4 regions of the Shewanella sp. POL2 genome follow, and region 2 is predicted to be linked to each of the others. Evidence: predicted binding sites of a transcription regulator. Region 2 holds the regulator's gene; each other region holds the start of a gene.
The links. Region 2 encodes sigma-54, which starts transcription at its own class of promoters, with help from an activator protein. Its sites were predicted from a motif close to GTTGGCACGNNNNTNGNNT; they were not measured.
Positions count from the first base shown of each region.

Region 1 (5,220 bases), on a different contig from region 2:
CGAGCTATGACCTGAAAAACGTACGGTATGACCATCGTCGATACGCACTGCTAAGAGGCCTGGGTTGGCGATATCGGCTAAATAAATCCAGCCTTTTTGTGAATCGACAACCAAATCCTGCATAAAGCTGCCTTTGGGCGCGAGTGCTTGTGGTAGGACAATTTGTTTATATAGACTGCCATCCTTAATGTTGAATCCCCAAATCCTCGTCTGACCTAATTCTAACCCCATATCTGCGGTCCAGAGGTGTCCAGCTTTGTCCTGAGCAATCCCTAATAAGGTATCAAATTGAGTCATATTGGCAGTCGAAGCTTTTTGCAAATCCATTGAAGGCCAAGCTTTGTAAGCATTGGTTTCACGATTAACTTCAATCAGTTGTAAACCTGACGGCGTATCAAGTGGATGTACCGTGGCAAAAATCCGACCTTGTGCAGTGACGCTGACATTGCCAGGTCGTATTGGCAATTCAGCGACTGTTTCAAGACTTCCTACCGCTGGGGTAGCGTTTACAAAACTACTGGCAGTCAAAGAAAGCCATAATGCTGTAGTAAATAAGTGTTTCATATTCTATCTCCGCTTTTCTGTTTAAGGGCTGTAGAATAGGAGTTATTATTTACAAAAAAAATAGTGTAAAAATCGGTTTTGTTTCAATATTAATTTGATAATCAGCACTATTCCGCCGTCGGCTCACCCGCTTCGACTTGTTGCTCGTACTTGCTGAGCTTGTTGTAGAGGGTTTTTACACTGATCCCCAGTTGCTCGGCAGTGTCGGTTTTGTTGCCCTGACTCGTTTCAAGCGCTTGGTAAATGGCGATTTTTTCTAGCTCCTCAAGGCGCATACCTTGGGGGATCACCACATTTTCCTCCGCAGCCGTCTCTTTTTCCGCACTGGGCGTCAGCTGTAAATGCTCAGGGGTAATCTCATGGTCCGCCAGAATATAAGCGCGCTCAATAGCATGCTTTAACTCGCGCACATTCCCCGGCCAAGCGTGGGCCGCAATCGCCTCTAAACTTGAGTGCGAGAACACTTTGCTCTGTTTTTCCGCCGCATTGCGATAGGCCAGAAAATGCTTCGCAAGTCCGACTATATCTTCCGCGCGCTCCCGCAATGGCGGCACTTGAATAGGGAAATGCGCTAAGCGAAAGTACAAATCTTCCCGCAGTTGTCCTTGCTCAATCGCCACTAAAGGATCGCGGTTTGTCGCCGCCACAATGCGCACATTGGCCTTGAGCACCTTAGGGCTACCGACGGGACGATATTCGCTATTTTCAAGCACTCTGAGTAACTTCACTTGATGCTCAATCGGCATTTCGGTGACTTCATCGAGGAATAAGGTGCCGCCTTCGGCCTGCTCAAATACCCCTTGGTGATCGCGAGTCGCGCCGGTGAAGGCGCCTTTAATATGGCCGAAGAGTTCACTATCGACCAATTCTGGGCTCAAGGCGCCACAGTTAATCGCAATATAGGGCTTATTCACCCGCGGGCTGGCTAAGTGAATGGTATTGGCGACCAGTTCTTTACCCGCGCCACTCTCACCGATAATCAACACATTGCTCTCGGCGGCCGACACGCGGCGGATAGTGCGATACAAACGGTGCATAGGTAACGAGGAGCCCACCAGCAAACCATATTGGTCTAACTCGCTAGCATAGGGACGAATGCGCGTCGAGGTATTAGCAACCAGATGCTGGGCAAAATCGGCTAAGGTTTCGCACAGCAAGGACATATCGATGGGCTTACGGAAATGGTAGCCCGCGTATTTGGACAATAGTGTATCGAGGTGAGGATTCGGCAGGCCATCGGAGAGAAAAATAAACTCCACATCCGCAATGGCGCTGGACTCGAGTAAGGCTAAGTAATCTTCACGGCTAAGACGGGGCAGCTCAATGATCGCCACATCGATACGATTGGCCTCCAGCTGACTAATCCAAGATAAATCATCGCTACTGCGTAGCTTGTTGTAGGTCTGTGCGCCTTCGAGCTTCACTAATGCCTGCTCGGTTTCGACGTCCTGTAGATGATAGAAAAGCGTTGGTCGGATCATCTTGTGCCACTCCCTGTGAATAAGGAATCACTGTATGCCAGCTGTGAAACTTTAACAATCTTAACGGTAAGAGTTGCCGACAATAGTCGGCCTACTGGCGACAATGGATAAATATCATCAGTTAAATCAAACCATTAACTTATCATTAAAAAGTGAACGAAATATGCATAGAAGCTGAATGAAACTGATATTTCCATGAAAATGTGGGCAATCCGTGTCGGCGGAGCTGCCCAAACTACCACAGGAGGTCGTTATGACGTCTAATGTTGCGCAACATCAGACCGAGCTGAGCGCCGATATTAAGCTGGTTAATGAGTTAATCGAGCTGACGCAAACCGGTGTGGATTTTTATACTCGGGCCAATACCACTGTCGATGACTACAGCCTAAAACGCATTTTTATTGCCCAAATCAACACATACCAAGGGATGCTGGCGCGATTTAGGCAACTGCTCGCCCAATCATTACAGTACATAGGCCCGCACTCGGTGCCGCCGTCGCAGACTCGGCCCTATGCCGATGTCGATGCTTTACTTATTAAACAACAACTCGCCGATGCCCTCGTCGTACTCTGTGAGCTTGAGCGTCAGCGCCTTAACCACCTCAAACAGTTAATTAAAAAGGCCAATCACCCGAGGTTAATCAGCCAATTGGCCGAGGATATTGCCTGGCTACAAATCCATTTAGATACCTTACACCTGCGCTGCCAAGCCCAGTAAGGCAGCAATGCCAGCCAATAACGCGGCCAACTGAGCCGCGTTTTTGTTGCCTGCGATCTGGCGATTCTTAACGCCTATCTTGCTTAAGCCCAATCGCTTTATCACCCTCGGTAATATTTACATTTTGTCGGTAAAAAGCGCCGAGCTTGCTTTTTGATTTAACAGTCGAAACGAGCCGGAAACAAATATAACCAATTTAAAATCAATAAGATAAAAATATTGGCACGATTCACGCTTTAGTCCCTTCGAGATAACAACGGAGGATATCATTATGAAAAACACGACAACTTTAGCCTTAACCACCTTACTTGTCGGTTCTATCAGCTTAAATGTGACCGCCGCACAGGATTGGAAAGACGATGCCAAAGATGCTTGGCTCGATGGCAAGGCCGAAACGACTTTGTTGCTTAATACTAACCTCAACTCCTTTGACATTATGACCGACGTGAAAAACGGCCATGTGACCTTAACCGGTAAAGTGGAAAGCAGTGTCGATAAGGCGCTCGCAGCGGAGCTGATCAAAAGCTTGGATGGGGTAAAAGGGGTTGAAAACAAATTAACCGTGATGAATGAAAACGAGAGCACCAGTGAGGTAGTGAAGACCTTAACCGACTCTAAGGTCGCAACTGTGGTGAAAACCCGCCTATTGTTCTCGACCGACGTTTCGGGCACCCAAATTAATGTAGATGTTGCCGATGGCGTAGTGACCTTACAGGGTGAAGTGGCCAGCGATGCCGAGCGTCAATTAGCACTGACCATTGCCAAAAATACCGATGATGTGAAAAAAGTCGTCGATAAGATCAAAGTCAAAACCTCATAATGGTCCTGACATTCCGCCCTTGCTAATTCAACCCTTTATAACTCAGCTGTTGGTATTAGTCACTCGGGCAAAAACCACAAAACCAGCTTCGGCTGGTTTTGTTTTATCGGCGCGATGTTATGTTAATCATGCCTTAGGCTTCCAGTTCAAGGCAGAAGCTAAATTCATAAAAATGTTGACCGTTTTCAATGCTTATCGCCATAGTGCCATATAGCCCTGTGAGTTCACCCGCGCCAGAATGGGGAACGACCTCAAGGTGTAAGCGGTTTTGCCCATCGGTCATAATGCCAAAATGTTGCAGCACAAAACTGCCCTGTCTGCCGCACAGTTTACCCACGACTTGTTCAATCGCCACATAACCAGCAGAGCCTTTTACCGCGGTCATGGCACTGAGCATTTCGCCTTGGCTGCGGGCCTCTAGCTCACCATAAAAGGTTTTATCTAAAGTCATTCTGCCCAAATTCACACCGCCCACACCTGTGGCATAGGCATTCTCGGGATTGAGCTTAACATCAAATTTGCCTGTGACTTTGGTCATTTCCATAACACGCTCCTTGTTTTAATTTTATGTTTTATGCCAAAACCTTCGTTTTCCGGCCGCTAGATGAAATAAATACCTCAGCCGCAGCTGAGGTAAAATTAACTTAGCATAAGCCCCGCTCTAAACCTAATGCAGCGCTTTGATTTCTGATTCACTGACACCGATTTTAAGGGTTTTCATTACAGTTGGCGGTGTTGTCATGGGTTGTTCAGCCGCCCTCTCACGGTAAGTAACAGCTACTTTAAATGGGGATTCAAAGGGATAAACAGGTTCAATATTATCGACCTCAATACGATCGCCAATAAATACACTGCCTAAGTGCTGCACACGATTTTGGCCATAATCTAGGCTAAACAAGCCGAGATACCAGAACACACCTGAACCTTGGTTAGTCACAATAAAAGGCGCCACAAAGGGCATGGTTTGCTGCTGTGGATCATCCTGTAATGGCGCATCACTTTGGGTATCAGGCTCTAAAGCGGGGTCAAAATTAAGCGGAGTAACTCGTAAATAATCTAATAACACTCGGCCTTTAGCCTCGCCATCCTGATAGTCCCCAATAGCAAACTCCGTTTGTTTAACGTTAATAAAGTGGGTTAACACTACGGCTTTGTGGCTGTCCGGTAAGCTCACTTCAAATTTATTAGCGGTATTTAAACTAAACAGCTTAAGCATCACTTCCGAGGCATTAGCAACGGGCTTGACTTCACTGGGTACCACAGATTCAAGCGCATCTTCACTGCTTAATAATTTGGCTTCTTGGGCTTTTGCCTTAGCATCAGCCTGCGCCATGGCCTCATCGTATTGCAATACTTGGCCATCTTCCATGACCATGTAAATATCATCATTGGTCATGTTAAAGCGATAAACTCCCACGGCAAGAATACTCAGCACTAGGACTGTCGCCGCGATGGTGACTTTAACAAACATACTCATTTTCTCCCCCAATAGCCTAAGTGCTGTATCATTTGCGCTGATGGCAAAACCAGCCTTGCTGATAGCATCAAAAAATCGCTCTTTCTACAAGGCCAAAATCGCATATTTTTGCTTTAGTCAGCACAAGTTCAGCAAGTGAACCCATGCTGGCATATATATG
Region 1 covers NZ_AKZL01000006.1:3,283-8,502, forward strand. Annotated here, with positions in the region: gene SHEWPOL2_RS02465 (L-dopachrome tautomerase-related protein) at 1-564, opposite strand, end outside; gene SHEWPOL2_RS02470 (sigma-54 dependent transcriptional regulator) at 672-2,045, opposite strand; gene SHEWPOL2_RS02475 (hypothetical protein) at 2,299-2,763, shown strand; gene SHEWPOL2_RS02480 (BON domain-containing protein) at 3,035-3,583, shown strand; gene SHEWPOL2_RS02485 (DUF3224 domain-containing protein) at 3,717-4,127, opposite strand; gene SHEWPOL2_RS02490 (hypothetical protein) at 4,251-5,060, opposite strand.
Region 1: SHEWPOL2_RS02480 (BON domain-containing protein) is a predicted target of sigma-54. The motif match lies at 2,982-3,000, and genes of this name have one in related genera.

Region 2 (5,220 bases):
CCAGTTCCTTATCGACACTGCCAAGGAGTATTTGCCGCACTTGGTCGCTGAGTTCATAGATATTCAGATTCGAGGTATCTATATAGTGATCCATCTGCTGTGACAGCGGCTCGAGCAATTTGCCTTCAAGCTTGATGGCTTCTTGCAGTGACACTCGGCTCTTCGATAAGGGATGTAAGCGCCGCGTTTCACTGTAGCGTTTGAGCAACACTTTATCGCTGGAGTTTAAGAAGAAGCTGGTGAGTTCAGTGCCCGTAGGCAGGCTGGCAAGCTGTTTAACCAGGACTTTGTCTTGCTCTGGTAAATTGCGCACGTCAACACTGATAGCAACGAGATCGTTACTGCCTTTGAGCTGTTCAAGCAAACTACCAATCAACGGCAAAGGCAAATTATCGACACAATAGTAGCCGAGATCTTCAAGCACTCTAAGTGCGACCGATTTGCCTGAGCCTGAACGCCCTGACACTATGACCAGTTTCATCCAATGATTACCTGATAGAGTTCCGTTTCATCATGCGTCTTGCGCAATTGTTTTAATATTTGCTTGTCACTGAGCTTTTCAGCCATGCATGACAAGGTACTTAGGTGCTGCTGACATTGGTCGGCAGGCACGAGTAGTGCAAATAAAATATCGACGGGTTGTTTATCGATAGCATCAAAGGCTATCGGCTCCTCACATTTTATCAATATCGCTATGGGTTGTGTTATATCGGTTAATCGACCATGTGGAATGGCGATACCGTTACCTATACCTGTGCTACCCATCTTTTCGCGCGCCACGAGGCTTTCGAAGATCTCTTGAGATGAGAGGGTGGGGTACTGGGCAGCGGCTAAGTCGCTGATGAGTTCCAGTACCTTTTTCTTACTGCCCGGAGTGGCGCAGGTTGTGCACTCCGGCCGCAGTATGGTACGAAGTTCCATTGCTAGTGTTTTGTTAACTTCTCTTTGTGTTTAATAACCTGACGATCAAGTTTATCAATCAGGACGTCTATGGCAGCATACATATCTGCATGCTCTGAAGTCGCGAAGACTTCACCACCGGTGAGGTTGATTCTCGCTTCGGCAATCTGTTGCATTTTCTCAACATTGAGCACAACGTGCACATTATTGATCTGTTCGAAATGACGTTCAAGTTTTGAAAACTTTTCCTCAACATATGCCCGTAACGATTCAGTAATCTCGATATGGTGTCCACTTAGGTTTATTTGCATAGAAACGTCCTCCGATACTCACAATAGGCTATAAGCTTTTACGCTGATTGGAAGGGGGAATAAGCATCGCTTCTCGGTACTTCGCAATGGTTCTGCGCGCAACGTTAATTCCCTGTTCTGCCAGAAGTTGAGCCATCTTGCTGTCGCTTAATGGTTTTTTCTGGTTTTCCGCTGCAACCAGTTTCTTAATGAAAGCTCTGATTGCTGTGGATGAGCACTCACCGCCATCATCCGTCCCGACGTGGCTTGAGAAGAAATATTTTAGTTCAAAAAGTCCTTTTGGGGTATGCATGTATTTTTGAGTCGTCACCCGTGAAATGGTGGACTCATGCATTTCTACCGCTTCGGCGATATCGTTAAGGACCATAGGTTTCATGGCTTCTTCGCCATATTCGAAGAAACCCTGTTGGTATTGCACTATGCAGTTTGCCACCTTGAGCAGTGTTTCGTTGCGGCTTTCAAGGCTTTTGATAAACCATTTAGCCTCTTGCAGATGGCCACGAATAAATTGGCTATCAGCTTGATTTTTTGAACTTCGGGCCATTGCTGCATATTGCTGATTTACGTTGATTTTTGGCATGCAGTCAGGGTTTAATTCGACCACCCAACGGCCGTTTTTCTTCGACACCGATACATCGGGGATCACATATTCTTCATCGACAGGGGTGATGAGTAAACCGGGGCGAGGATTTAAGGTTTGGATCAGCGCAATACTGTCCCTTAACTCGTCTTCTTTCAGTTTGGTCTTACGCATTAACAGCCTAAAGTCGCGAGCGGCGATCAGATCTAAATGATCTTTGATCAGCATGCGGGCGTTTTCGATGTGAGGGGTATCAGGCGAAAAATGAGATAGCTGGATCAGTAAACATTCGCTTAAATCCCTTGCCGCGACACCAACGGGGTCGAAATGTTGAATACGCTTGAGCACGGCTTCAACTTCGTCGAGTTCAATCTCGGGATTGCCCATGGCTTCGAGGATATCTTCAGTGCTTTGAGTGAGATAACCTTGATCGTCAATGGCATCAATAATCGCGGTGGCAATGGCTAAATCGGTTTCAGAGAAGGGTGTGAGGTTTTTTTGCCATTCTAAATGTTCGTACAACCCCTCGCTAGTTTCCCCTTGGAAGGGCATGTCATCTTCACGGCTGGCGCCAGAACCTGAGTTTGGCGATGCGGTAAAGACTTCATCCCAAGTGGTATCCATGGGTAACTCTTCGGGCAGAGATTCTTTGGTCAGCGACTCGGCAATGTCCACGGTGGAGTTATCTTGTTCCTGTGGCTGGGCAGTCGTTTCGCTAAAGTCGGTATCGGCGATATCTTGCTTACGTTCGCTAGGCGCGTCAAATTGCTCCTCTTCCAGCTCGAGAAGAGGATTAGAGTCTAAGGCTTGCTGGATTTCTTGTTGCAGTTCCAATGACGACAGTTGCAGCAGGCGAATGGCCTGCTGAAGTTGTGGCGTCATGGTTAACTGTTGACCCAGTTTGAGCTGGAGTGACGCTTTCATGTTACCGCTGATCCCTAGGTTATTATTGTGAGTTTAGGTCGCTTGATATCATATGGATGGAGCCTAGCGCTCTCAAATTCAAGGCTTATTAGCTTTGTTTTAGTAACTATAGCCTGAATTGTTCACCTAAGTACACAGCCCTAACTTGCTGATTGTCTAAGATCTCTGCGGGTGTGCCCTCGGCAATAAGATTACCGTGACTCACAATGTAAGCATGTTCACAGACGTCTAAGGTCTCGCGCACATTGTGGTCAGTGATAAGTACTCCAAGGCCTCGGCTCTTAAGCTGCTCGATAATTTTCTTGATATCGATAACGGAGATCGGATCAACGCCCGCAAAGGGCTCATCAAGCAGAATAAACTTGGGGTTGGCCGCTAAGGCGCGGGCAATTTCGACGCGGCGACGTTCACCGCCCGATAAGGACATGCCTTGGCTGTCACGAATATGGGTGATATGGAACTCTTCTAGCAGTTGCTCTAGTGCTTCTTCGCGCTGGTCACTATTGAGCTCTTTACGGGTTTGCAGTACCGCCATGATGTTGTCGTGTACGGTTAATTTACGAAAGATACTCGCTTCCTGTGGTAGGTAACCAATACCTTTGCGGGCACGCAGATGCATAGGATCGGCGGTTAAATCATCATCGTCGATAAAGATATGGCCTTTATCGCTTTTAACTAAGCCCACGACCATGTAAAAGGTGGTGGTTTTGCCCGCGCCGTTAGGGCCGAGTAGGCCGACGACTTGACCCGTTTTGACCGTCAGGCTGACATCTTTGACAACCTGACGACTCTTATAACTCTTGGCGAGATTCTGTGCTTTTAAGGTGATTTGGGTCATTTAGAATCCTGTTTTTTCACAGGTTTATCTGTTGGTGTATTTTTGAGTTCTTCCTGATAATTATCAGGTTGAATAATGGTAATTACGCGATCATCACCATTGCCGCTACTTTCGGCGATCAGTTTTTGCTGAATAATATCGTAACGAATTAAATTGCCTGTAACTTGACTACCCGCTTGGTCTAGGGTCGCTGTACCAGTTAGGGTCAACGTCCGAGTGGCCATTTCATAGCGAATCTCTTTGGCGCTAGCAGATGCTGGGCGGCCATCATCCAGGATTTGGCTGTAGGTTGCCGGATTTCCAGTAGCCAGTAAGACTTTACTATTTTCGCCTTCGACAGAAAATGCACGGAGTTGATCCGCATGGATTTTAATTGAGCCTTGAACAACTTCAACGGGACCGAAGAAAATGATCTGATTGTTTTTAATGTCCGCAGTTTGACTGACGGCTTTAATTTTCACTTCTTGCTGTAAGTCACCGATCTTGGCGAAGGCATTCATGCTTATCATTAGCATTAGGCTGGCAAGTAATATGTTATTTTGCTTCATAGGTTCCTACTACCTGACTGGTCAATTGCACTTCCTGCGCGTTAAGGTCGGCATAAAGGCCTTGCCCTTGAATATTAAAATCTTTCCCTGTGACGTAAATGATGCGGTCAGAGGTCATTATCATTGTGTTGAGATCGAGTTCTAAAAAACTGGTGGACAAGGTTTGTATCGGTTCACCAGGGCTGATGGCATCGATAATAACATTATTTTCTAATACAACCTTGCCAGTATCTTTGTTGAGTCGACCTTGATCGGCTCTGATCTGCCATTTTGCTTTACCTTGGTCGGGATACACAAGATAGACAGGCTGAATAAAGTCGGTTTGGTTTTTAAGCTCATAGTGTTCCATGTGCTTTGCCGTGACGCGACTATTGACTTGTCCTTGCTCGTTAAACTCGATGCTACGCAGATCTTCGATAATGTAGTCGGGTCTGTCTGTATCGTTCAGGCTGCTATCGGTATCGCCACCGCGTTTTTGTTGGACCTGCCAATACAGCACGAGTGCAGTACCAAAAAAAGCAATAATGGCGAGGGTCACACGACTCATATGCTCATCCCATGGGCTGAGGTAAATTTGTTTTGACTCAGAAGTAACAGATCTGTCAGCTCTCTGAGCGCGCCATGACCACCATTTAACTGGGTCACAAAATGGGCGTGTTGGCGCACATAGGGATGTCCATCGGCAACACAGACGGCAAGACCGACGACATTCATCACTGGCAGGTCGACAATATCATCACCGATATAGGCAACTTCTTCTGGTGTGACATTGTAGAGCGACAGCAGTTCTTCATAGGGGACAAATTTATTATCCACACCTTGATAAATATGGGATACACCGAGGGCCGTCATGCGGTTTTCAACAATTTTAGACTGGCGGCCTGTTATCACGGCCAGATTAAAGCCACTGGTCAATAAAGAGCGCACGCCATAACCATCGCGGGTATGGAAGGCTTTGAGCTCTTCACCCGAGTTGCTTAAATAAATGCGGCCGTCAGAAAATACCCCGTCCACATCGCAGATCAGCAGTTTAATTTTTTGCGCTCTTTGCCACACATCATCGCTGATCGGGCCGTAAAATCCTTGCTGTGGCATTAAATGACTCCCGCTTTAACCATA
Region 2 covers NZ_AKZL01000133.1:1,068-6,287, reverse strand. Annotated here, with positions in the region: gene rapZ (RNase adapter RapZ) at 1-481, opposite strand, end outside; gene ptsN (PTS IIA-like nitrogen regulatory protein PtsN) at 478-921, opposite strand; gene hpf (ribosome hibernation promoting factor) at 924-1,211, opposite strand; gene SHEWPOL2_RS20870 (RNA polymerase factor sigma-54) at 1,240-2,715, opposite strand; gene lptB (LPS export ABC transporter ATP-binding protein) at 2,822-3,553, opposite strand; gene lptA (lipopolysaccharide transport periplasmic protein LptA) at 3,550-4,101, opposite strand; gene lptC (LPS export ABC transporter periplasmic protein LptC) at 4,088-4,648, opposite strand; gene kdsC (3-deoxy-manno-octulosonate-8-phosphatase KdsC) at 4,645-5,196, opposite strand; gene SHEWPOL2_RS20845 (KpsF/GutQ family sugar-phosphate isomerase) at 5,196-5,220, opposite strand, start outside.

Region 3 (5,220 bases), on a different contig from region 2:
GAATGTTCAAGTGGCTGAGGCGGCAAAATCTATGCTGCAACAAACACTTGGGATGGGTAAATAATATGCGTTATTTAGGAGGTACGTTGTGAGCCTCATTAACCAACTGAGTCAAACCTCATCGCAGCTGACTCAAACAAACACTCAATCGAATACGGTATCAACCAATACCACGAAAACCTCGACTAGCTCGACAGGTAACCCATTTTTGGATGGATTACGTTTGCCGAATAGTTCTGCTGTTCCAGAGGCTAAGAGTCAGCAGCTCACTCAAGAGGATTTTTTCTCATTACTCAGCCAGCAGTTATCGATGCAGGATCCCTTCAAGCCCGTTGATAACGACCAGATGATTGCACAAATGGCATCTTTTTCTACAGTCGATGGCATTTCTAAGTTAAATGATCAAATCGTTAATTTAAACAGTGTGATGACATCAAGCCAAGCTTTGCAAGCATCGGGATTAGTTGGGCGAAAAGTGCTGTTACCGACAGATACGGGTTATATCTCTGCAGAAAGCCCAGGCTTAAATGGTGTGATCAGTACTTCAGAGAAAATTCCCGTCATTAATGTTCGAATCGAAGATGATAAAGGGCAAGTCGTTAGAACATTTACTGTTGATGGTAGTAAGGGTGGTAACACTGATGTCAAGTGGGATGGTTTGAATGATAAAGGAGAACCCGTTGCTGCAGGTAATTACTCGATTAAAGCATCGGGTTTGGTGAATGATAAATCACAAGCGTTAGCTGTATCGACCTATGCGCATGTGACCAGTGTTTCTTTAGGTACTGCAGCGACTGGCGCCATTTTAAATCTCAAGGGTGGAATGGCCTTTAAACTGTCGGATGTACTTGCGATTAGTGAAGTTTAATCGTTATCAAGATTGTAAATGGACATCACACTTGTCCATCATTGAATTGAGCAAATGTAGAGGTGAATTATGTCGTTTAACATTGCATTGAGTGGCATTTCTGCTGCGCAGAAAGATTTGAATACTACTGCGAACAATATCGCGAATGCTAACACCATTGGCTTTAAAGAGTCGCGTGCTGAATTTGCGGATGTTTACGCTAATTCAATTTTCTCAAACTCAAAAACCGCTGTGGGTGGCGGTGTGGCTACGAGCCAAGTGGCGCAGCAATTCCACCAAGGTAGTTTGCAACTGACGAATAACTCGTTAGATTTAGCGATTAAAGGCGGTTGGCTTTTTTGTAACTGCGTCCGAGATAGGTACCTTGGATCATCAGTTTACTCGGGCAGGTGCTTTCAAAGTCGACAAAAATAATTATATGGTTGACTCAGCAGGGAATTTTTTGCAGACCTTTCCAGTAGATAAAGATGGTAACTCTACCTCTGTCAGTTTAACGACAGCTAAGCCAGTACAAATTCCTGATACTGCAGGTAGCCCTGTTCAAACTGAAAACGTGACTTTGCAGATGAATTTAAATGCAAAAGAAGGTTCACTCGATCCTGCTGCTTTTGATCCCTTAGACTCCAAAACCTATAACAGTGTGACATCCATGACGATTTATGACTCTCTGGGTGAGCCACATATCATGACGACCTATTTCGTCAAGCCAAATAATGGCTCATATAATGGTGAAAACAACTGGGTTGCATACTATGCCATTGATGGTAAACAAGTTGATATTTCTGGCCCTGCTGGTACATATCAGACTGACACCAATGGTGATGGCACTCCCGATGCCTCTGGCACAGCTCAAACGGCTGGCGGCTGGAAGGGATCGGTTCTGAAGTTTAATTCTGTCGGTGTGTATACTGGGAGTGATCCGGCAGTCGTTGCCACCGAAGCGCTAGGGGTTGGCGGCGCTGGTGTGTTAGGCCCTGGTGCTGATGGCACTCAAGCCGTGACTATTAAATTTAATGCACCAACCCAATATTCAGCTCCTTTTGCCGCCACTGAATTGTCACAGGACGGTACCACAGTAGGGCGTTTAACCAATGTCGAAATTGGTGAAGATGGTTTGATCACTGCCAGTTATTCCAATGGTTCAACAGTGCCATTAGCCCGCGTTGCTTTAGTTCGCTTTGCAAACGAGCAAGGTTTGACACAAGTGGGTAATACCTCGTGGAAAGCCAGTTTATCGTCAGGTCCTGCGCTGGCTGGTGAGCCTAACAGTGGTACGTTTGGTAGTCTCAGTTCTTCAGCGTTAGAGCAATCTAACATTGACTTGACGACTGAGCTGGTGGATTTGATTTCGGCACAACGTAACTTCCAAGCCAACTCACGTACGCTGGAAGTGAATAACACTCTGCAACAAACTGTTCTGCAAATTCGTTAAGTTAATCTTGCCTCTGCTAAGTGTTGCCGCAAGCGGCAACACTTAGCCTCTTTCTGTTGTGCATTCATTCGTTTATTAAAATCTCCTAATTTATCAGTTAACTAGCTGCTTATTTTATTGGCATGATGCTTGCTTTGCTATTGTCAGGTTGAAACTTTGACGGAGCAGTCTGTGGACAAATTCCTTTATATCTCCATGAGCGGCGCTAAGCAAAATATGAATGAGTTGGCGTTGCGTGCCAACAACTTAGCCAACGCAAATACCGATGGATTTAAGTCGGATATGGCGCAAGCCAGATCGATGCAAGCCTTTGGTGAAGGATTGCCGACAAGGGTCTTTGCCATGGTTGAAACCCCCTCCGCCAATTTTCGTTCGGGCCCGATTAAATCTACTGGACGCGATCTTGACGTTGCCATTAAAGGTGACGGTTGGTTTGCCGTGCAAGCACAGGATGGTAGTGAAGCTTATACCCGTTCTGGCAGTCTCAGTTTTGACTCAACAGGTTTATTGCATAACGACCGTGGTAATCCCGTGATGGGTGATGCCGGACCGATTGTGTTACCGCTGCCAATTGAAAAGGTCACTATTTCACAGGATGGGATTATCTCTGTTCGTCCTCAAGGTGCGACGACAGAAGTCGTCGAAGAGGTAGGAAGATTAAAGTTAGTAAACCCTGGCAATGCACAAATGATGCGCGGCGAGGATGGGTTGTTCCGTTTGGTATCCGGTGATCCGGCGCCTGCCGATCCTAGTGTATTTGTTGAAAGTGGTGCTGTAGAGGGCAGTAACGTCAACCCCGTGGATGAGATGGTGTCCTTAATCGACCTACAGCGACAATTTGAATTGCAAGTGAAGATGATGAAAACCGCGGAAGAAAATGACCGCGCTTCATCCTCATTAATGCGGATTAGTTAGGAGATAAATTATGCATCCAGCGTTATGGATTAGTAAAACTGGCTTAGACGCACAGCAAACCGATATTGCGGTGATTTCAAACAACGTCGCTAACGCCAGCACTGTGGGCTATAAAAAAAGCCGCGCGGTATTTGAGGACTTACTTTATCAAACTGTTAACCAAGCGGGTGGGATCAGCGCCTCTAACACTAAGTTGCCAAACGGTTTGAACATTGGTGCGGGTACCAAGGTGGTAGCCACCCAAAAAATGTTTACCCAAGGCAATATGCTGACCACGGATAACTCGCTCGATTTGATGATTGAAGGCCCAGGATTTTTCGAAGTGCAGCTCCCCGATGGGACTACGGCTTATACCCGTAATGGTCAATTTACCTTAGATGATACAGGGCAAATTGTCACGCCGGGTTCGGGTTATGTGTTGCAACCTGCGATCACTATTCCTGAGGATGCAACCAGTATTACGGTCTCTGCTGAAGGGGAAGTTTCGGTAAAACACCAGGTGCGGCGGAAAACCAGGTCGTTGGGCAGCTCAGTATGACCGACTTTATTAACCCGTCGGGTTTAGATCCTATGGGACAAAACCTATACACCGAAACTGGTGCGAGTGGTACGCCTATTCAAGGCACTGCATCACTTGATGGTATGGGAGCGATTCGTCAAGGTGCGTTAGAAACCTCTAACGTGAACGTGACCGAAGAGCTAGTTAACCTCATTGAAAGTCAGCGGATCTACGAGATGAACTCCAAAGTGATTTCGGCGGTCGATCAGATGCTGGCTTATGTGAATCAGAATCTATAGAGGCACATGATCATGGCTAGATATCTACTATTGGCTAGTACGCTCTTGCTGGCGGCATGTAGTTCAACTCCAAAGAAGCCGATTGCGGATGATCCCTTCTATGCCCCAGTTTATCCCGAAGCACCACCGACTAAAATTGCTGCAACGGGGTCGATTTACCAAGATAGCCAAGCGGCGAGTCTTTACTCGGATATTCGTGCCCATAAAGTCGGTGACATTATCACTATCGTGTTGAAAGAAGCGACTCAGGCGAAAAAGAGTGCCGGTAATCAGATCAAAAAAGGTTCTGATATGACACTCGATCCCATTTATGCCGGCGGGAGCAATGTGTCTTTAGGCGGTATTCCCCTCGATTTACGCTACAAAGACAGCATGAATACTAAGCGTGAATCCGATGCAGATCAAAGCAATAGCTTAGATGGCAGTATCTCCGCCAATATTATGCAAGTGCTCAATAACGGTAACTTAGTTGTGCGCGGTGAAAAGTGGATTTCAATCAACAATGGTGATGAGTTTATCCGCGTGACCGGTATTGTGCGCTCGCAGGATATCAAGCCAGATAACACCATTGATTCAACCCGTATGGCCAATGCGCGTATTCAATATAGCGGTACTGGTACTTTCGCCGAAGCGCAAAAAGTGGGCTGGTTAAGCCAGTTCTTTATGAGCGATTGGTGGCCCTTCTAAGGAGTCATATCATGAAATATAAACTCATTTTGGCCGTTGTTATGTTGGCGTTTTCGATGCCAAGCCAGGCAGAACGCATTAAAGATATTGCTAATGTGCAAGGGGTACGAAATAACCAGTTAATTGGTTATGGCTTAGTCGTGGGGTTGCCTGGTACGGGTGAGAAAACCAATTACACAGAGCAAACATTCACCACCATGCTTAAAAATTTCGGCATCAATTTGCCTGAAAATTTTAGACCCAAAATCAAAAACGTGGCCGTGGTTGCTGTGCATGCCGATATGCCAGCGTTTATTAAACCAGGCCAAGAATTGGATGTGACCGTTTCAAGCCTAGGTGAAGCAAAAAGCTTACGTGGTGGGACGTTACTGCAAACCTTCCTCAAAGGGGTTGATGGCAATGTATATGCGATTGCCCAAGGCAGCTTAGTGGTAAGTGGTTTTAGTGCCGATGGTTTGGATGGTTCGAAAGTGATTCAAAACACGCCAACGGTTGGCCGTATTCCTAACGGCGCAATTGT
Region 3 covers NZ_AKZL01000001.1:63,297-68,516, reverse strand. Annotated here, with positions in the region: gene flgC (flagellar basal body rod protein FlgC) at 1-64, shown strand, start outside; gene flgD (flagellar hook assembly protein FlgD) at 89-868, shown strand; partial or broken gene flgE (flagellar hook protein FlgE) at 938-2,300, shown strand; gene flgF (flagellar basal-body rod protein FlgF) at 2,472-3,215, shown strand; partial or broken gene flgG (flagellar basal-body rod protein FlgG) at 3,226-4,013, shown strand; gene flgH (flagellar basal body L-ring protein FlgH) at 4,026-4,700, shown strand; gene SHEWPOL2_RS00300 (flagellar basal body P-ring protein FlgI) at 4,712-5,220, shown strand, end outside.
Region 3: flgF (flagellar basal-body rod protein FlgF) is a predicted target of sigma-54. The motif match lies at 2,417-2,435, and genes of this name have one in related genera.

Region 4 (5,220 bases), on a different contig from region 2:
CCACCCATAAACAGTTAAAGGTACGCATTCAAGCGAACCATGTTTCGGTTTGCACTGAAGAACCTAAAGGCTCGAGTATTCGTAACTTACTAAGAGGAAACATAAAAGAGCTCTACCCCAGCGATAATGGCGAGCAAATTCAGCTAAAAATTGCACTAGGCAAAGAAGAACTGTGGGCCAACATCACCCCATGGGCTTGTGACGAGTTACAACTCGCTCCAGGAAAGGCTATCTATGCCCAAATCAAAGGCGTGACTATGACACAAATGGATATTGCCGAGTCCCACTAAGTTGCATGTTTGGAGCAAATTTAAGACACAAAAAAACCGACTCTAGGTCGGTTTGAGTCCCTTTGAAAGGGATGGTACCAGAGGACGGACTCGAACCGTCACGCTTTTAAGGGCGGCGGATTTTGAATCCGCTGTGTCTACCGATTTCACCACTCTGGCATTATCAATACTTAGAGCTAATAAAAACAACTAGCTGGCTCTAAGTGGTGGGAATTATACCTTTGCCAAAGACAATGGCAAGCCCTTTTAAAGACCTTGTTGGCAAATTAGTTTTAACCGCTCAAAAATCCGGCGTCTATTAATTTTACCTTGGATACAGCTCGATGACTCTTAAAACAGCATCTTAATCTACTCAGCGCCATGGGAAAGTAAAAACTGCGTATATTCCTTGTCACTTTTTTGAATATGGTTAACCAACCAAGATTTTAAGAATACCATTAACTCGTCAGCCACATCTTCACCTCTACCAACCCGCTTTTGAAAATCAAGCACTTGACCAACAAGCTGCGCATGTTTCTCCTTATGGGCAATAGTTTGTGGGTATCCAAAACGAGCAAACAACTCTTCTTCATAGGAAAAATGATTCGCGGTGTAATCCACAAGTCCTTGAACAATCCGTTTAATCGCTTCGAGGCCATAGGCTTCGCTTAAGGTACGGTGCAATTCGTTAACAAGAGAGACTAAGCGTTGATGCTGGCGGTTAATCTCCGGCATACCGATATCAAGTTCTGGCCCCCATTTTACAAATAGTTGGCTTTGGGCTTGATTAGAGGTAAATAGCTGCTTATCCACATGGAAACGATGTAGCAGTGAACCAATCTCCTGAGACATATTATAAACCTTAAGACTAGATAGATTGGTTAGATTAGTATGATGTGCATTTTTCAACGCTAATTCAGTCATCGCGTTGATATTTTTGTTAATTTCCTCTGCAACGGCATGCTGCTCTTCCGATGCAGTGGCAATTTGATGAGACATATCCGTAATGCTTTCAACGTGAGTGACAATTTCACCCAAAGATTGATGCGCTTTCTCTACCATCAAGGCGGTTTCGTCGGCGATAGTGACGTTTTTTAACATCACTTCAACCCCTTGTTGAGCGCCCTTTTGTAATGCGGTTATCTGCTGTTGAATTTCAGCGGTCGCCTCTGAGGTACGTTTTGCCAAATTACGGACTTCATCGGCAACAACCGCAAATCCACGGCCATGCTCACCCGCTCGAGCACTCTCAATCGCCGCATTAAGAGCCAATAAGTTGGTTTGTTCGGCTACTTGCGAGATAGTCTCAATAATGCTGCTAATGCTATTCGTATCGGCGGCAAGGTGTTCAATCACTGCTTTTGTTTGGTGAATTTGCGACGTCATATCGCTGATTTTATTGACAATAGCGCCCATGACTTCATCACCATGCTTAGCTGAAGTCTGCGCAATATCAGCGGCTTGCGCGGTATTAGCCGCATTGTGTGACACTTCTTGTACGGTTGAAACCATCTGGGTCATGGCCGTTGCCGCAAGCTCGGTTTGACGTTCTTGCTCCAGAACGCCTTGTTTTGCCTGCTCACTAATCGTCTTGATGTCGGTGGCGACCTTCTTCATCCATTCGCTGGTATCAACTAGAGATAGAATAGTACGACTCACATCTTCACCCATGCGATTGATGCTGTGAACGACAGTGTGAAACACTCCCGCATCTTTCTCATCAAGCTGGTAACTCAAATCACCGTCACCCAAGTGATGAGCCGCACGCTCGAGGTGCCTCAGATTACGGATAAGTTTGTTAATGTTAAAAAATAGAATAAGGGCAAGTGCAATTAAACATAAGGTTGCAACCCAATGCGCGCTACTAAGCAAACAATAAAGGGGATATAAAAGTAAGACCATGGGAGCGAAAATAATACCATATCCCATAGTGCCCCTTTTAACAGTGGTGCTAGCCATTTTTGGCTCCTTCAAAAATGCAGTCTAACTTCAATCAATGCTAAAACGGATTAGCAAATACCTTGTTCTTGGTATCACTTAATAGTTACTACTCTTAAGACTAGTCCCGAATGAAGTAAGAAACAAAGCCCAAAAGATTGAGTTTGATAAAATTTCATCACCCGCTAAATTTGAGGTAGATCACAGGGTTAATCTTTGGTTACAAGATTGTTTTAGGACGTCGATTTTTTATTGATCAGGATCAGTATTTGCTGACAGTAAGAGCGCTAGTGTATGGATGACTTCACAAGAAAGAGGATTTCAATCATGGCATTTTGGTTAGATTTAATGTTCGGTAACCCAATTGGTTTACTTTCAATGATCGTTATCTTTAGCACTATAGGGATAATTTCTTATATCACTTGGATGTTTATCGTGAAGTCAGCGCAACAATCGTAGTTTTTGCTTCCAAATTGTTATTCTGTTCATTGTAGCTTGTAAAAATTGCACGTTGTTATGGGGGTTCCATTAACCCCCATTTTTTATGCCTGTAATTTCGAGTTAGAGCCAACGCTACACTTAAGCTGCGTGTTTACGGTTTTGTACTAAGCCATTGAGAAACTGCGGGCGCGCTTTAATCAGATGTTGCATTTCTTCTTCACTTGGTTCCCCTGCAGGTAAACGTAAAACGCCCCGATTTAAGTAGATACGTGCTTTCATTGAAATTTTATAGTCTGCTGTGGGCCCTTGGATTGCGTAATGACGTTCATTACCTAAACATTCGAGGATACAAGCACTGAGCAAACTTTTGACCGCGGGTTCGTTTTGCGGCAATGTCAAAATAGTGGCTCCTTGCAAAAAGAATTCTCGTAATAATGCTCGCTCTGCACGATCCAGCAAATTAACTTTTGCTTCAATGGTCTCGGTGATGCGCTTATCACTTAAATGACGAATCGACTCATCTAATCCCAAGTTCAATAACTGAGTTAAAAAATACGCGATCGAGATAATAAGTCCAAGCCCGACAAAATGTGCGTGCTCGGGTACAAACTTATCCAGTGCCAGCAAAGTAAGAATATTTGACGGCATCGCCAATAAAACCGCACAACTCACCATTAGCCACAGCATAACCCGAAACATTACCTTCTTAGGGCTAAACAACTTCACTGAATCGAATTTGAGTTTAATCATAGTGTTATCCCAGTGACAAAAAATTGAACTTAGCCAAGACCAAGCAAGTTTGATGCCATTGCTTTGTTCAATATTGAGGGATTTTTCACTGGGATAACATGCGAAATTTTTTAAGCTTGAGTCTATGCTTATAAGCATTCAACTTGCTATCAGATAAAGATTATTTAAGATGCTGACATTCTTCAGTCAATTTATAAAAAGCCCGATTGGTAGGCACCTCACCTTGTCAATTGTGCTATTCAGCTCCTTAATCACACTAATGACGACAGCCTACCAACTCATTAGCGATTATCGTGGCGATGTTAGTCGGATTGATCGGGTATTTTCTAATATCGAGAAAGCTAACCTGGATGTATTAGCCGCAAGTATTTGGGTAATAGATGAAAGACTGATTAACACCCAACTAAATGGTCTCATCCAACTACCTGATATTAACTACATTTCAATCAAAGATGATAGTGGCCAGTCGTGGAACGGAGGAACCCCAAAACCAACTCATACTTTAAATAAAATCTTTCCTCTGGTGTATAAATCACCGACCGACAATATCAACGTTGGTACTTTAGAAGTACAAGTAGACATGGATGCTATTTATGACCGCCTTTACGATAAAGCCATCCTTATTTTACTCTCCAATGGCATAAAAACCTTCTTAGTCGCTGGATTTATTCTATTTTTAGTTTGGTACAACATCACTAAACATCTCGATAAACTCAGTAAATACTGCAAACGGATTAACTTAGACGCGGACTTCGAACCCCTTCAATTTGAACGTAAGGAGAAAATCGATGAGTTTAAACAAGTTGCTGATGCGATTAACAGCATGCAAGGGCAACTTCGCAACTCATTTGAAGCACTGAAAAGTTCTAAAGCAGAGTTACAAACAGCATTAGAAGATAGAGAGCGTTTACTGAAACTCGAACGTAGTTATAAGGAAGAACTAGCAAGACAAGTTAAAGAGCGAACCCAAGAGTTAGAGCAATCCTTAGCCGCTCTAAAGCGCGCACAACAGGTGTTAGTTGAACAGGAAAAAATGGCCGCCTTAGGAGGATTAGTGTCTGGTGTGGCGCACGAAATTAATACCCCCATTGGTATTTGCTTAACGGCGGCCAGCGCGCAATTAAACCATATAGAAGAACTCATAGAGCTTATCCATAGTGAGCACGCGACACTCGACGAAATCAATGCGATTTTGGACGAGTATCAACAAAGCTGTGAGCTTATAGTTCGTAATATCACCAAAGCCAGCAGCCTAATTCAAAAATTCAAGACTATTGCTATCGACCGCAGCCACGAAGAGCATCAGTGCATCAATCTGCAAAGGCAGCTTAAAGAGATTTTAGCATCTAGCTTGATAATGCATCCTAAACTCAACGCAAAAACCGACCTACAAGTCGATCCCAACTTAAATATTCAAACTAATGTGAGTCTATTAAACCAAATCGTCAGTAATATATTGTCCAACGCTTATACCCATGCATTTCAAGACCGAGAAGATAATCAGATACAAATCTCCGCCAGTATTGAGCAGGGTTTTGTGAATATCAGCATCCAAAATAATGGCGTCGCAATCCCCCCCGAAGTCGCTGAACATATGTTCGAGCCTTTCTTTACCACCAATAGAAGTAAAGGCGGCACGGGATTAGGTTTATCCGCCGCCTTTAATGCGGTCACCTTGTTAAAAGGTTCAATGAGCTATCAAGCAGACTCTTCACTTGGCGGCGCGCAATTTAACATTCGCATTCCTCTTAACCAATGCGATGCGCCTAAGATAACCACTCACCACGAGTTCACTATTTGAAAATATTTAGAACAATAAAAC
Region 4 covers NZ_AKZL01000030.1:8,523-13,742, forward strand. Annotated here, with positions in the region: gene modC (molybdenum ABC transporter ATP-binding protein ModC) at 1-290, shown strand, start outside; tRNA gene SHEWPOL2_RS09960 (tRNA-Leu) at 363-449, opposite strand; gene SHEWPOL2_RS09965 (bacteriohemerythrin) at 639-2,228, opposite strand; gene SHEWPOL2_RS09970 (DUF3149 domain-containing protein) at 2,535-2,666, shown strand; gene SHEWPOL2_RS09975 (superinfection exclusion B family protein) at 2,787-3,398, opposite strand; gene SHEWPOL2_RS09980 (ATP-binding protein) at 3,568-5,199, shown strand.
Region 4: SHEWPOL2_RS09975 (superinfection exclusion B family protein) is a predicted target of sigma-54. The motif match lies at 3,440-3,458, and genes of this name have one in related genera.